Regions from separate parts of the Shewanella sp. 10N.286.51.B2 genome, predicted to be linked through region 3. Evidence: predicted binding sites of a transcription regulator. Region 3 holds the regulator's gene; each other region holds the start of a gene.
What was found. Region 3 encodes ArgR, which controls arginine synthesis, uptake and breakdown. Its sites were predicted from a motif close to ANTGAATANNTATTCANT; they were not measured.
Positions count from the first base shown of each region.

Region 1: a site for ArgR is predicted at 1,768-1,785, ahead of AB4140_RS03860 (aspartate aminotransferase family protein). Genes of this name have one in related genera too.
Region 2: a site for ArgR is predicted at 1,732-1,749, ahead of argA (amino-acid N-acetyltransferase). Genes of this name have one in related genera too.

Region 1 covers NZ_JBFRKH010000014.1:73,320-78,718, reverse strand. Annotated here, with positions in the region: gene AB4140_RS03870 (S9 family peptidase) at 1-405, shown strand, start outside; gene AB4140_RS03865 (HDOD domain-containing protein) at 531-1,673, shown strand; gene AB4140_RS03860 (aspartate aminotransferase family protein) at 2,012-3,229, shown strand; gene astA (arginine N-succinyltransferase) at 3,340-4,359, shown strand; gene astD (succinylglutamate-semialdehyde dehydrogenase) at 4,370-5,399, shown strand, end outside.
Region 2 covers NZ_JBFRKH010000067.1:8,877-14,275, reverse strand. Annotated here, with positions in the region: gene AB4140_RS17075 (hypothetical protein) at 1-114, opposite strand, end outside; gene argA (amino-acid N-acetyltransferase) at 333-1,658, opposite strand; gene rpmG (50S ribosomal protein L33) at 2,054-2,227, opposite strand; gene rpmB (50S ribosomal protein L28) at 2,234-2,470, opposite strand; gene radC (DNA repair protein RadC) at 2,593-3,270, opposite strand; gene coaBC (bifunctional phosphopantothenoylcysteine decarboxylase/phosphopantothenate--cysteine ligase CoaBC) at 3,497-4,696, shown strand; gene dut (dUTP diphosphatase) at 4,693-5,151, shown strand; gene slmA (nucleoid occlusion factor SlmA) at 5,186-5,399, shown strand, end outside.
Region 3 covers NZ_JBFRKH010000041.1:15,425-20,823, reverse strand. Annotated here, with positions in the region: gene AB4140_RS11275 (M13 family metallopeptidase) at 1-92, opposite strand, end outside; gene rsuA (16S rRNA pseudouridine(516) synthase RsuA) at 377-1,066, shown strand; gene argR (transcriptional regulator ArgR) at 1,156-1,626, opposite strand; gene mdh (malate dehydrogenase) at 1,932-2,867, shown strand; gene AB4140_RS11255 (SDR family NAD(P)-dependent oxidoreductase) at 3,073-3,891, opposite strand; gene AB4140_RS11250 (thiol-disulfide oxidoreductase DCC family protein) at 3,948-4,337, opposite strand; gene AB4140_RS11245 (efflux RND transporter periplasmic adaptor subunit) at 4,508-5,399, shown strand, end outside.

The DNA of each region.
Region 1 (5,399 bases), on a different contig from region 3:
GGCTCTTATGGCGGCTTCTTAACGTTCATGGCGTTATTTAATGAGCCTGAGTTATTCCAAGCGGGCGCAGCACTTCGTCCGGTCACCGATTGGGCGCATTATAATGCGCCATATACCTCTAACATCTTAAATACCCCAGATGTTGACCCCATTGCCTATGAAAAGAGTTCACCAATTGAACACGCACAGGGTTTACAAAAACCATTGCTGATCATGAGCGGTGTGCTCGATGACAATGTGTTCTTCCAAGATAGTGTGCGCTTAGTACAACGCTTGATTGAGTTAGAAAAGCCGATGTTTGAAACCGCGATTTACCCTGTTGAGCCACATGGCTTTAGACAGGCATCAAGCTGGTTAGATGAATATCGTCGTATCTACAAATTGTTTGAGCAAGAGCTAAAGTAATGATGCGTTTTACTTAAGCTGATTTAAACCATAAGGCTTCCATTTGGAGGCCTTATTTGTAACGATAAGCAGCAGTTGAAATATAATTTTCATATAACTAACACAGAATTAAAGGCAGTTTATTTGTGGCAGTGTCGGTAGCAGGTGGCGTAAGGCCAGGAAAAGTCATTGAAGTTGAGCGCAGGCTGTATAAGCAACTGATTATGGGTAAGGAAAAGTTACCCTCGCAGCTTGATGACTTAGATAAGCAGTTAGAAGATGACGCCAATAAACTTGAAGTTGAACGTTTAGCCATTAAAGCACGTTTAGAAGAGCAAGCGCGGGCTCAGTTGGTGTTACAGCGCATATCAGAGCAATTGACTAACACTGTCATAAGCTCCCTTGAGCATCAGCTCAATTCACCTCAGCAGATGTTAGCGCAATCGGGTTTAAAAGAGTCCCATATTTTATTATTGGATTTACTGCTTAACAAAGAACCTGATCTGCGCCGAGTGCGATCGCTTGTTGAAAATATCAGCTGGCTATCGACCGATCTTATCAATTTAATCAATAGCCCAGCCTCGAGTCACCGCAGACCGCAGCGATCAGAAGTCAAAGTAACCGACATTAAGTTAGTGCTTAATTATATTGGCATTGAAAATTTGCAAGCTGTGATCCCTTACTTTTGTTTACGGCATTGGCTGCCATCGGGCAATACTAACCTGATTTGGGCTAGTCGTAAGTTATGGCGTTACAGCATGATCACCGCCATAGCGGCCAAAGCATTGGCAGCGCTGCATCAAAAGGATGTGGCATTGGTTTATAGCGCAGCTTTGATGAAGCAATTAGGCGCAGCGACTATATTAAATGCCAGCGCCAGACAATTTGAAAACACATGGGGAACCTGGCTACGTGAGACCAGCGCCAAAGGGGATAAAACCTTATACGATGCGGTAATGGCCTCAGCATTTCCAGCTGAGGAAGTGTTTGAGCAAGTGATGTCCTATGGTGAGCAGCTTAATTGGCAATTATTGGACTTAATGGATTTTAACCAGAGCCAGCTAACCCAAGTGCTAAAAGAGCTCGATTTAAATTATCACTTTAGCGAGTTTTCCACAGAAAGCGCTATCGTTGCCAAAGCCAGTTGTTATGCCAAGGTATTAATATTAGAGCAATCGCGTTTAATTGAGCCGCAAGAGAAGCGAGTGTTATTTGATTATTATGAATTTACCGAGCAAGAGCTGATCCGTTTAAAAGCGCAAAATTACCGCAAGCTTAATTTAGTTTAAAGTCAGGCTTTATCCCCCTTAAGTATGACTAAATCTTGTTTAGTTATGCATTTATGATGAATAGCTAGCTTATTTGAGGCCAAATAACTTTTTTTATGACTATTTATGCTAAAAATAAGCTGTAATAGCACTTTGTATGTGAAGTTTGTTAACTCTTTATGCATTATTCATTTAAGTTATGAATAGTTAACCGCTAAAAACTGGTATTTTGATCACGTTTTAGCTAATAATGACCTGCAAGCTATACAAACATCCGCAGTCAACTTAAACCAAAATCAATACAGCAAGCGGAATAGAGTGACTTAAGTGTCGCTAATAACTTTAAGGAACGAAAAGCAATGAGCGTTGAAATGAACTTAACACGTGCCCAATTTGATGAAGTCATGGTGCCTAACTATGCGCCAGCAGCCGTAATCCCAGTTCGCGGAGAAGGCAGTCGAGTTTGGGATCAACAAGGTAATGAGTTTATTGACTTTGCTGGTGGTATTGCAGTGAATTGTTTAGGTCATTGTCACCCAGCACTTGTTGGCGCCCTAAAAGAACAAGGTGAAAAGCTGTGGCATTTATCAAACGTAATGACCAATGAGCCAGCATTAGAGCTGGCGACGAAACTGGTTAACGCCACGTTTGCTGAGCGTGTTTACTTTGCTAACTCAGGTGCTGAAGCCAATGAAGCTGCACTAAAACTTGCCCGTCGTTACGCATTAGATAATCACGGCCCACAAAAAGATCAAATCATCGCCTTTGATAAAGCATTCCATGGTCGTACCTTCTTTACTGTTACTGTGGGTGGTCAAGCGGCTTACTCTGATGGTTTCGGGCCTAAACCACAAAGCGTTACTCATGTACCATTTAATGATATTGCCGCTCTAGAAGCGGTAATTTCTGATAACACTTGTGCCATCATGCTTGAACCACTTCAAGGTGAAGGCGGTATTATCAATGGTGACCCAGAATTCTTAAAAGCTGTGCGCGCACTTGCTGATAAGCATGACGCATTAGTTATTTTTGATGAAGTGCAAACAGGTGTTGGCCGTACCGGTGAGTTATTTGCCTACATGGGCACCGATATTGTGCCTGATATTTTAACCAGCGCCAAAGCCCTAGGCGGCGGTTTCCCAATTGCTGCAATGCTAACCACTGCTAAAATTGCCGCACATCTTAAAATTGGTACTCATGGTTCGACTTATGGCGGCAACCCATTAGCGTGCGCTATTGGTAATGCTGTTATGGATGTGGTGAATACGCCTGAAGTACTGAATGGTGTTAAGCATCGCGAACAGTTATTCCGTGATGGTTTAGCGGCAATCAATGCCAAATATAATGTGTTCTCAGAAGTGCGTGGTAAAGGCATGTTATTAGGCGCAGTACTTAACGAGCAATATGCAGGCCGTAGCCGTGACTTCTTAGTTGCATCGGTTGCAGAAGGCTTAATGAGCTTGATTGCTGGCGCTAACGTCGTGCGTTTTGCTCCATCTCTTGTTATCCCAGAAGCTGATATCGCTGAAGGTTTAGCACGTTTCGAACGTGCTGTAGCTAAAGTGGTTGCAGGTTAATAGATAAGTAAAGCGTAAGGGTAAAACCTTGCGCTTTTTTATTGGGTTATCGGTAATGAAAAGTCTGTTTGTTGGTGACTTTTTATTACTGGATTATCAAGGAGAGTCAGATGCTAATCATACGACCGATTCGTGGCAGTGATTACGAAGCACTTTACAAGGTCGCCGTTGAATCGGGTCATGGGTTCACTTCCCTGCCAGTCAACGAAGAGCTATTACGCTCTAAAATCGCTAGAGCTGAAGCTTCTTTTTCCAAGCAAGTTGAGAAACCTTTCGATGAAGGTTATTTGATGGTGCTTGAAGATTTAAAAACCAATCAAGTTGTCGGTACCTGCGGTATTGAAGCCGCTGTCGGGATGGAAGATGCCTTTTATCATTACCGTTTAGGCACTGAAGTCTATCATTCTAAACAAATCTCAGTTCGTAACGAAGTGGAAACACTGACGCTTTGCCATGACTACACTGGCGCTGCAGAGTTATGTACGCTGTTTTTAAATAAAGAATATCGCAGAGGCTATAACGGCCGCATGCTTTCTCGCTCGCGTTTTTTATTCCTCGCTCAACATGAGCAACGTTTTGGCAGCACTGTAATTGCTGAAATGCGCGGCGTAAGCGATGAAAAGGGTGATTCACCTTTTTATGAGTGGTTACAAGATCATTTCTTAGGCATTGATTTTGTCGAAGCCGATTATTTATCGGGGTTAGGTAAAAAGGCCTTTATGGCTGAAATGATGCCAAGAAGCCCGATACATGTATGCCTATTGCCAAAAAAAGCACAAAAAGTGATTGGCGAGGTGCATAGAAATACTAAACCTGCGCTGAAGTTATTGCAGGCTGAAGGCTTTAAATTTAGAAATTACGTCGATATTTTCGATGGTGGTCCAACAGTGGAGTGTGCGCTAAGCGACATCCGCGCCGTGAGTCAAAGCCGTCTACTCACGGTCACTATTGGAAAGATGCCTCATGCCGATCATCAATATCTTGTCGCCAATACCTTGTTAGCGGATTACCGCGCAACAGCGGCAAGAATTTTAGTTTCACAAGAGCATGATAACGTCACCTTAAGCCCACAATTAGCTGAAGCGCTAATGGTTGAGCAAGGCCAGCAAATTCGCGTATTAGAACTGTAGGAAACAGCAAATGACACAATTTATCAAAGGCCAATGGTCTAATGGCGAAGGTCATGAAATTACATCACTCAACCCAGCAAATGGTGAGGTGATCTGGAGCGGTAAAACGGCGACAGAAGCCCAAGTTAATAGCGCCATTGATGCCGCAAGAAGTGCGCAGTTTGACTGGTTTATGCTTGGCTATGAGGCGCGTTTAGCCATTGTTGAAGCGTACCGCAGCGAACTTGAAGCGCACAAAGCTGAGCTTGCTGAAGTGATAGCCCAAGAAACCGGTAAACCTCAGTGGGAAACCGCCACAGAAGTGGGCGCTATGATAGGCAAAATTGGCTTATCAGCTGCAGCGCATGATAAGCGTACTGGTACTGAAACTAATGACATTCCCGCAGGTCGCGCCGTTTTACGTCATAAGCCGCACGGCGTTGTTGCGGTATTTGGCCCTTATAATTTCCCTGGTCATTTACCCAATGGTCATATTGTTCCAGCCTTACTTGCGGGTAACACCGTGGTGTTTAAGCCATCAGAGCTAACTCCGAAAGTCGCTGAAGAAATGCTAAAACTTTGGGACAAAGCAGGTTTGCCACAAGGTGTGATTAACTTGGTTCAAGGCGAGCTTGAAACCGGTAAAGCATTGGCCTCGCACCCGCAAATTGATGGACTATTCTTTACCGGTAGTTCTCGTACTGGTCACTTGTTGCATCAGCAATATGCAGGGCATCCTGGCAAAATTTTAGCCCTTGAAATGGGGGGTAATAATCCATTAATTATCAAAGACGTCACAGACACTAAAGCGGCCGTTCACGATATTATTCAATCAGCTTATATCTCATCTGGTCAACGTTGTACTTGTGCACGTCGTTTGTACATCCAGCAAGGCGCTGCAGGTGATGCGTTAATTGCTGAGCTTATTACCGCGATTAAGCAAATCAAAGTGGCTAGCTGGAATGCACAGCCGCAGCCATTTATGGGTTCGATGATTTCTGCAGCCGCAGCTAAAGGCATGGTTGCCGCGCAGGCTAACTTGTTGGCATTAGGTGCGACAT
Region 2 (5,399 bases), on a different contig from region 3:
GCTCGGTAATTTCTTTACCCAAATCAGCGCCGTTAGCCCTACTAACCCAACCAGCACCCCGACAAAATTGAACATGCCGTGACTGCTTAATCCTGCTAATGCTATTTCAGTCATTTTTCCTACTTAGTGATGTGTTTTTATAAGGATACATCTTTATTCATTTTTCAATATTATCATAATCTTCATAACATGCTGACCGGCATAGTTTTATCACCCCAAATCTTGCCTAAAAATCAGTAACCATGATGAGTTAACATCTGAAATACACAAAAATGCCACCGTAAAGTAACCTCCACGGTGGCATTGCTATAACGGCACAATCGCAATACAGCTTACAAGTCCAACGCCAGAACTTTTGAATTGCGTTGGAAGTTATACAGCTTCTTTTTTGCGTTAGGCAGCTGTTCAACATCAACAATATTAAAGCCGAACTCCAAGAACCAATGAATACTGCGGGTGGTTAAGGCAAACAGTTTCGAATAACCTCGAACCCGTGCTTGGCCAATAATATTGTTCAGCAACACACTGCCTCTGTCAGCATCACGATAGTCTTGATGCACCACTAAACAGGCAAACTCACCGGCATTGTCTTCTTCAAAGGGATATAACGCCGCGCAGCCAATGACTAAGCTATCGCGCTCAATCAACATAAACTGCTCAATTTCCATTTCCAGCTGCTCACGGGAGCGGCGCACTAGCACCCCTTGCTCCTCTAATGGGCGAATAAGGTCTAATACTCCACCGATATCGCCAATGGTGGCGCGTCTTAAGCGCTCAGCGCTTTCAGTAACAATTTGGGTACCAATACCTTCACGGGAGAACAACTCTTGTAGCAAAGTGCCATCTTCAAGGTAGCTCACCAAGTGACAACGTGGAATGCCATTACGACAAGCATCAATACTGGCCTTTAAAAATGCCATGGTGCCCACACAGGATTTACCCGCCGTTTGCATTTCATCCAAGATGGACTGCGCGCCATTTGGCATCAGCTCAGCAATCACCTCGCCGTCTTTGCCCAAAATGCCGTGGGTATTACTAAAACCAATAATTTTGTCGGCTTTAAGCTTTATAGCCACTTTGGTGGCCACTTCTTCGGCGGTTAAGTTAAAACATTCGCCAGTGACAGAAACCGCAATAGGCCCCATCAATACAATACAATTTTTTTCCAGCTGGCGTTCAATACCTTGAGTATCAATACGACGCACTTTGCCCGTTAGGCAAAAATCCACCCCGTCATCGACTCCCAAAGGCTGAGCAATAACAAAGTTGCCACTGACAAGGTTGATTTGTGCATTTTGCATTGGGGTGTTGCCAAGGCTCATTGACAGCCTTGCTGTAATATCAAATTGCACTGAGCCTGCAACTTGTTTAATCACTTTTAATGAGTCTTCATCAGTAATGCGCACGCCGTTGTGATAACTCGGTTCAATACCCGCACTGTGCATGGCGCTATCAATTTGCGGCCTTGCGCCGTAGACCAACACCACTTTAATCCCTAAGGAGTGCAACAAGGCGACATCGTTTAAGATGCCTCTAAATTGATTATGCAGCAGGGCTTCGCCGCCAAGCATGACAACAAAGGTTTTTCCGCGATGAACATTAACGTATGGCGCTGAATGGCGGAAACCATCAACCAGCTCTGTGGTTCTTAAAGGCACATTAACCCCTAAACAAATAATCAATCAGAACAGTCAGTGATAAAACCACCAACAAATATAATTACGCAATAATATTGCATTTAAATTCACTTTAAAAGCATTTTATCGCATTAGTAATAGTTTTAGACCATAAATAGTGCCTATAAAGCAGTAAATAAGCTCACATAACCGCCAAATAGTTCAAATGGCGTTTATGCATAAGGCGGCAATATAGCGTCAATAAGTGAATAATGAAGACAAAATAAGCGTAACGACCTCTATCACTGTAAGGCGTTGTTTATAAAGCAAGAGAAAAGCATAACTGATTGAAATTGATAACGCGGAGATCTGGATTACATTTTTGACAGGCAAAAAAAAAGCCCCATAAAGGGACTTTTTTAAAAGAACAAAATCAATTACTTGATTTTAGCTTCTTTGTACATAACGTGCTGGCGAATAACTGGATCAAATTTCTTGATTTCCATTTTTTCAGGCATGTTACGTTTATTTTTTTCAGTAGTGTAGAAGTGACCAGTTTTAGCACTAGATACTAATTTGATCTTCTCACGATTACCTTTAGATTTAGCCATTTTCTATTATACCTTCTCGCCGCGGGCACGAAGTTCTTTAACAACAACTTCAATACCTTTTTTGTCGATGATACGGATACCTTTGGTAGATACACGTAGTTGCACGAAGCGTTTTTCTTCTTCTAACCAAAAACGGTGGTTTTGTAGGTTAGGTAAAAAACGACGACGAGTCGAATTTTTAGCGTGCGAACGGTTGTTACCAACCATAGGCTTCTTGCCAGTAACTTGGCATACTCTTGACATGTCAATCTTCTCCAAAAACAATTTTAAAACGCTCGAGCATTTATGTGCCTCGTGTGGCCGTCGCCCGAGGCACAAAGAGGGCGCATTTTATACACGATAACAAAAATAAGGTCAAGCGTTGTTTAATTTATCCACCCGCGTTCAGCAAAAGAAACTATCTCCTGATCGCCTACAACCATATGATCTAAAAGAGAAACATCGATAGTAGATAAGGCTTTTTTTAATCTGTCAGTAATTTGCCGATCTGCCTGACTTGGCTCTGCAATGCCAGACGGGTGATTATGACACACTATGACTGCCGCAGCTTTTTTTTCCAACACCAAGCTCACCACTTCACGTGGGTAGACTGATGCAGAATTAATCGTTCCGCGGAATAATTCTACAAATTGAATCACTCTATGTTGGCTATCCAACAATAGTAATGCAAACACTTCATAGGATCGGTCTGCTAATTGTCTCATTAAATAGTCCCGAGTTAAATCAGGATTTACCAAAATTTGCCCTCTACGCAGATTTTCTTGCGAAATTCGCTTAGAAATCTCCGATGCCGCCTGTAATTGGGCATATTTTACCGGCCCAACACCCGACAATTGGCAAACTTGACTACGCGGTGCACAAAATAAAGCCCTTAATCCGCCAAACTGACCAATCATATCTCGGGCAAGATCGACCGCATTTTGACCTGCTATGCCATTTCGCAGTAAAACCGCCAGTAACTCGGCATCCGATAAATGCCCTGCACCTAAATGTAATAATTTGTCTCTTGGCCCTTCTCCTTCAGGCCAGTCTTTAATCGCCATAAACACTCCTTGTTTAATGTCATCCGTGGTGGGGGCACTCATACTTGTATGAGTAAGTTATAGATAGTGGGTAGCAATAACTTTTTGTAAATAGCGAGTTGTGACCCTTAGTTGTTGTGACCCTTAGCACATCATTATGGTCTATATTTTTAATTTCGGATCATCATCCTTATTTAGATTGTGATATCTTAGCCGCAATATCGCGATGAGCAGGATTGAGCAAAACATGCTGACAAATAAAAAAGTCCTTCTAGGCATAGGTGGTGGTATTGCTGCCTATAAAAGTGCCGACTTAATACGCCGCCTTAAAGAGCGCGGTGCTGATGTTCGTGTGGTCATGAGCCAAAGCGCCATGGAGTTTATTACCCCACTGACAATTCAAGCGCTATCAGGTCATCCTGTGGCCTCAGATTTACTCGATCCAGCAGCTGAAGCCGCAATGGGACATATTGAGCTCGCCAGATGGGCTGATGTGGTTATCGTCGCACCAGCGACCGCTAACCTCATTGCGCGTATTAATGCAGGTATGGCAGATGAACTGTTAACCACCACCTGCCTTGCTACTGAATCGCCAATTATCGTTTGCCCAGCCATGAACCAGCAAATGTATCGCAACCTTGCAACCCAAGAGAACCTTGCCAACATTAAACGTAAAGGCATCACCGTTTGGGGGCCTGCCAGTGGCGATCAAGCTTGTGGCGAAGTCGGCCCAGGTCGAATGCAAGAGCCCTTGGCCATTGCTGAGCAACTGGTGCAGTATTTCGCCCCAGCTGAAAAACCATTAAACGGTTACAAATTGATCCTGACTGCGGGCCCAACCCGTGAAGCAATCGATCCGGTTCGATACATCTCTAACCATAGCTCAGGTAAAATGGGCTTTTCATTAGCCGCAGCCGCAACCCAAATGGGTGCTGAAGTCACCCTCATTAGCGGCCCTGTTAATCTGGCCACACCTTCAGGCGTTAAGCGCATCAATGTCGAATCAGCACAACAGATGTTAGATGCCGTCATGGAAAACATTGAAGACCAAGCAATTTTTATCGGCTGCGCTGCAGTGGCCGATTACCGCATCGCCACCGTCGCTGAATCTAAAATCAAAAAGTCGGCTGAGCATATGCAACTTGCGCTCGTTCGCAATCCTGATATCTTAGCCAGCGTTTCAGCGCTAAAAAATCGACCTTTCACTGTAGGTTTTGCTGCAGAGACCGATAACGTAGAAGAATATGCCCGTGGCAAGCTTGAACGCAAAAAATTAGATCTTATTGCTGCCAATGACGTATCAATTGCAGGTCTAGGGTTTAACGCCGATAACAATGCGCTGCAGGTGTTCTGGAAAGACGGTAGTGAAAAACTACCCGCAACAGACAAACTGACACTGGCAACGCAATTACTTACTTTGATAGCAGCAAAGATTAAAACATCATGAAAACACCTGTAGAACTTAAACTTCTCGACTCGCGTATTGGCAGCGAGTTTCCTTTACCTGCTTATGCCACCCCAGGCAGTGCAGGTATGGACTTACGTGCCATGATTGATACCACTATGGTTATCGAGCCAGGTGAAACCGTATTAATCCCAACTGGCATAGCTGTACATGTTGCCGATCCAAGCTTAGCTGCCGTGATCTTGCCGCGCTCAGGCTTAGGTCATAAACATGGCATCGTATTAGGCAATTTAGTCGGCTTAATTGATTCAGACTACCAAGGCCCCTTAATGGTGTCTTGCTGGAACCGCAGCGATAAAGCCTACAGCATCGAAATAGGCGATCGTTTAGCGCAGTTAGTTTTTGTGCCTGTAGTACAGGCGCAGTTTACCTTAGTCGATGAGTTTGACACCTCAGAACGTGGTGAAGGTGGATTTGGTCATTCTGGCACCAAATAACCTTTACAAGTAGTCACAATCCTAGGAATAAATAATGGCGGCTAGCCCAAAAATAAATCGTCGTGAGCACATTTTACAGTGCCTTGCGCATATGCTGGAAACCAGCCCTGGTCAACGTATTACCACTGCTAAGTTGGCAGCTGAAGTTGGTGTTTCAGAAGCGGCGTTATATCGCCACTTCCCAAGTAAAGCGAGAATGTTTGAAGGCTTGATCGAGTTTATTGAAGATGCGATTTTATCGCGCTTGA
Region 3 (5,399 bases):
GCTGCGGATTCAGTGACTGCTTTATCTGAATTGCAGGCACTAAGGCCTGCGATAAGTGAGGCGCAAAGCCCACCGATAACTAGCTTTTTCATGTTGTTTCCCTATGCATTGAAGAGTGAAGCCTTTTTATCGGCCTTAATTTTGAGCTGTTTTTATTGTTCACTGCCTTAAGACAGTTTTATGTGACCAACATGTTAAGTCTTAACAGGGGCACTTAACAAGGGCTAAGGCTAGGCTTTTAGTGATAAATTGAGCATTTATTGACTGTGTTGTGTAACTAAAAATTACCAGAATGTTACAGTGGCCATTTATCGTTTTCTATTTGCTAGCCAACAGCTCATAATAGCGACCAATTAGTTTTCACTTGGTTTTATATATGCGTTTAGACAAATTTATCTGCGAGAGCACCGAGCTGACTCGTTCATTAGCAAAAAGAGTTATCAAGTCAGGTGAAGTGACCTGTAATGGTGACGTGGTTAAAGACGCGAGCTTTAAAGTGAAAGATGATACTGAAGTGTGTATCGAAGGTCGTCAAATTAAGATCGTGGGCGAGCGCTACATCATGATGCACAAGCCTGTTGATACCATTTGCTCAACCATTGATGAAGAATATCAATCGGTGTTGGGATTAATGGATATTGAAAAAGTCGATACCCTGCATATTGCTGGGCGTTTAGATGTGGACACCACAGGTTTGGTGCTGATCACCAGCGATGGCCAGTGGTCACATAAAATCACCTCACCTAAAAAAGATTGCGGTAAACGTTACCTTATCGAAGCTGCTGCATCACTTGATCCTGCATTGGTGGAAACCTTTGCCGAAGGGATCCAATTAAAAAGTGAAGACGGCTTAACTAAACCGGCGCTGCTAGAGATCATTGATGAATACCATGCCAGATTAACTATCAGCGAAGGTAAGTACCATCAAGTGAAGCGTATGTTTGCTGCTGTGGGGAATCGGGTGGTCAATTTACATCGTGAAGCTGTGGGTGAAATTGAACTTGATGCTGATTTAGAAGAAGGCGAATGGCGTTTTCTCACCGATGCTGAAATCGCCTCAATTTAACACTTACGCACTGTTAAAACCAAAAAAGCAGCCTAAGGCTGCTTTTTTAATGGCTCAATAAATCGTGAAGGTGTTATTTGCTAAGAGGGCTATTCACTATAGCCAAACAGTGATTTTACCGTTTCTAAGGTATCATCAATGGTTTTGATACTTGAAGGACAAATAAAGATAGTGTCATCACCAGCAATAGTCCCCAAAATCCCTTCAGGCTTACCTATCGAGTCTAATAATCGGGCAATAAGCTGCGCTGCGCCGGGGCTGGTTCTGACTACGATCATCGCTTGGTTATGATCCACATCCAATACCAAGTTTTTAACAGGGCTGCCTGCTGTTGGCACACCTAACTCAGCGGGTAAACAATATACCATTTCTTGCTTAGCATTACGGGTACGTACTGCACCAAACTTACTTAGCATACGGGAAACTTTTGACTGGTTAATATTGCCAAAACCTTCTGCTTGCAGTGCGATTACGATTTCACTTTGGCTACCAAAGCGCTCTTCCTTTAATATCGACTTAAACGTCTTTACGAGTTCATCCTGATTCTTAGTCGCTGGCATATTTTTTTCGTCTTATAGTAATTTTTAAAAAGAATAGATTTTATTCAAAAAAGTAGCTCATTCTGAATAGATAAACGCATCAAGTCAAGAAATAAGCTAAATTGGTGAATAAAAATTCATTTTAGCTATTACTGGCTAAATTAGTCATTATTTATATACATATCATAGAATAAGGAAATTAGTGTGATCTACTAAGGGATAATTGAAATCCTCGCTGTGATCCAGTAATGTGACGCCACAAGAAAACATGATCTGTGTCACAGACCAGACTGAAGTCAATCACTAGAACGTAATTGGAGATCATCATGAAAGTAGCTGTACTTGGTGCTGCTGGCGGTATCGGCCAGGCCTTAGCTTTACTATTAAAAACTCAACTTCCTGCAGGTTCAGAGTTGTCTTTATATGACATCGCTCCTGTTACTCCAGGTGTTGCAGTTGACTTAAGCCACATCCCTACAGATGTAAAAGTGGCTGGTTTTGCTGGTGAAGACCCAACTCCTGCGCTAGTTGGCGCTGATGTTGTTCTTATCTCTGCAGGTGTTGCGCGTAAGCCTGGTATGGATCGCTCAGATCTATTTAATATCAATGCGGGTATCGTAAGAAACCTTATTGAAAAAGTGGCGGCAACTTGCCCTAAAGCATTAATTGGCGTTATCACTAACCCAGTAAATACTACTGTTGCTATTGCGGCTGAAGTACTTAAAAAAGCAGGTGTTTACGATAAGAACCGTTTATTCGGTGTGACGACACTTGATGTTATCCGCTCTGAAACCTTCATCGCTGACCTTAAAGGGCTAAACGTTGCTGATGTAAACATCAACGTTATTGGTGGCCACAGTGGTGTGACTATTCTGCCACTTCTTTCACAAGTTGAAGGCGTAAGCTTTACTGATGAAGAAGTTGCAGCGCTAACAACACGTATCCAGAATGCGGGTACTGAAGTTGTTGAAGCTAAAGCGGGTGGCGGTAGTGCGACTCTGTCTATGGGTCAAGCGGCATGTCGCTTTGGCCTATCATTGGTTCGCGGCCTACAAGGCGAAGCTAACGTGGTTGAATGTGCTTATGTTGATGGCGGCAGTGAACATGCTGACTTCTTCGCACAACCTGTATTACTTGGTAAAAACGGCGTAGAAAAAGTATTACCATACGGCGATGTTAGCGCATTTGAAGCTAATGCCCGTGATGCAATGCTTGATACATTAAACGGCGACATCAAACTTGGTGTTGAGTTCGTTAAGTAAATTTAAGCTTATCAATTATTGATAACTTGATTTACCGATAAAAATGCGAAGCCTTTGGCTTCGCATTTTTGTTGCTGACAGGCTAAAGTTGCTGCAAGGGAAAAAGACCTAAGCCCTTTACCAACTAATCAGTTTTCCTTGCCAATCAATAAAGCTGGCTTGTCCATCGTAGTAAATTCGGTCAATTTCAGCGTTGTCATCTTCACTACTTTCGCTTCCAGCTTCCAGCTTCCTTAATTGCGTTATTGATATTCAGTAATTGCGACGCGACAAATTCAGCAGTAAATAATTTTTCAGCGGGCACTTTGGCCTGAAAAGGTTTGGATAATGGGGTGTCTGTGGTGCCGGGATGAAAAGCAATGAGCTTTACGTTTTTGGCACGCCGAGCATATTCAATCGCCGCGGTTTTAATTAGCATGTTTAGCGCAGCTTTTGAAGCGCGATAGCTATACCATCCTCCCAAGCGATTATCACTAATACTGCCTACTCGGGCGCTGAGCACATTAATAATACAGCCCTGTTTACCTGCAACCAGTTTGACTAAATACTGTAGCCACAGCATAGGGGTAATGGTGTTTGACTCAAACAAAGCCTGCATTGCCTCAGGGTTAACATCTTCTAAGCGCTTTTCAGGGGCTATTGTTTTAAAGGGGAGAGTTTTAGAAACTGTGTTTTCTGAGGCGCTCCCTGTTGCTGCGCCAGTCATTTGATACTGATTGTGCAATCTGCCATTACAAATAAATACCCGAGTAATTTTACCTTTAAACGGCTGCAATTGCTGGCACAGTGTGGCAATGGCGTCTGCTGAATAATCGCAGCTAATATGTTGCTGAGTTATGGGGTTAGTACTTTCATTAGCCAATTTCGTCTCAGCAGTTGCAGATTGGCTGATACTGATGAGGTGCTTTATGTCAGTTGCCGTATCTTGCTTAATCAGTGCTGCAATAATGGCCTTTGCAATCCCAGAAGATGCACCAATGATTAACGCAACTGAGCCTGAATTTGCAGTGAATGATTGGCTCAAGTAAATCTCCTTGGGTTGATGGCTGATTGTAGCTATGGCTTTAAGCAGTTAACTCACTATTTGATGCTACAGCTACCATCTTCACAGCGCTGCTTACCGGTTAACAGGTAGGATAATTTGTAGCGGTGTTTTGCAAAACCAAGATAAGCCACATCGGCTAATGGTTTGATGCAAGGTAAGCGCAATAACTGTACCCATTGATGTTTTCCTGTAAGTGCCCAAGCTTTTGCCGTCACATCCAGTCCCAGTAATATTTCGCCATGGTTGGTTTCTGCATGCAAAATTTTGTTGGCTTTTTCTAAGTCGATATGGGGATACTTTTCGGCAAAACCGTCTTGGTTTAAATCAGCCAGCTCAATTTTGTGCAAGCGGTCATGTTGCTTTAATTGTTGCATTTCATTGCTGCATAAGGGGCAGGCACTGTCGTAAAAAATCCGTAATTCCATCTCGATACCTCTATGGTTAATTACTAAGTTCTAAATTAACTCAATAAGTTACTACAATGAATAATACGTCAAATGTGCTTGTTTAGATCTTTGTTGCTGGCTTATAGTCGCTATTATTGTAAGTTTTTGAATGTTATTATCTAGTTAACTAAAATGTTTCGGAGCAAAAAATGAAGAAGCCCTGTAAATTTTCTTCTTTACTCGTGTTCTCCTTGGTGGCTTTAACCAGTCCCTTTCTCGCGTATTCTACTGCTGCTGAGCAGACTACAACAGCTGCATCATTTGACCCCAGGCCCGTTAAAGTCCTGCAAATTGATGTGGGCAGTGATTTTCGAGAACGATTTTTACCTGGTGAAGTAAAAGCCTCAGAAAAAGCCGCTTTATCTTTTAGGGTTGCTGGTGAAATTGCTGACATTTTTGTGCGCCCCGGCGATGCCGTGGAGCCCGGCCAAGTGCTTGCGCAACTTGATGGCGCTATTTATATACAGCAATTGGCTGTCGCTCAGGCGCAATTTGAATTAGCTAAAGTTCTGTTCGAGCGTAATGCATCTTTGGTTGAGCAAGGGGTGGTTTCGCGTAATGATTACGATCAAACCAAAAGCGATTACACCATTGCCCAAGCCGCATTAGACAAAGCCAAAGCAGATGTGACTTACACCAAATTATTGGCTCCTTACAAAGGCATCATTTCTAAACGCAGCAAGCGTGCTTTTGAATATGTTCAAGCCCAAGAAGAAGTGATGGGAATTCGGATCGAATCAGCCATTGATATTAGTTTTCAGTTACCTGAGCAGTTTATTGGTGCGATTCAAAAAGCCGGTTCAAGCTTTGATAAGATGCAAAACCTTGAGGTGAAGTTTGACAGTCGCGATCGTTGGTATGCTGCCAGTTTAAAAGAGCTCAATACCATTGCCGACTCAACCACAGGTAGTTACACCATCATTTTAACCCTGCCAATGCCTGAGCAACTTAATGTGCTACCGGGGATGTCGGCCCAAGTAAAAGTCAAACTGCCTGCCAGAACCGCTGATGCTCATCCTAAAATTCCTGCTGGTGCTGTGA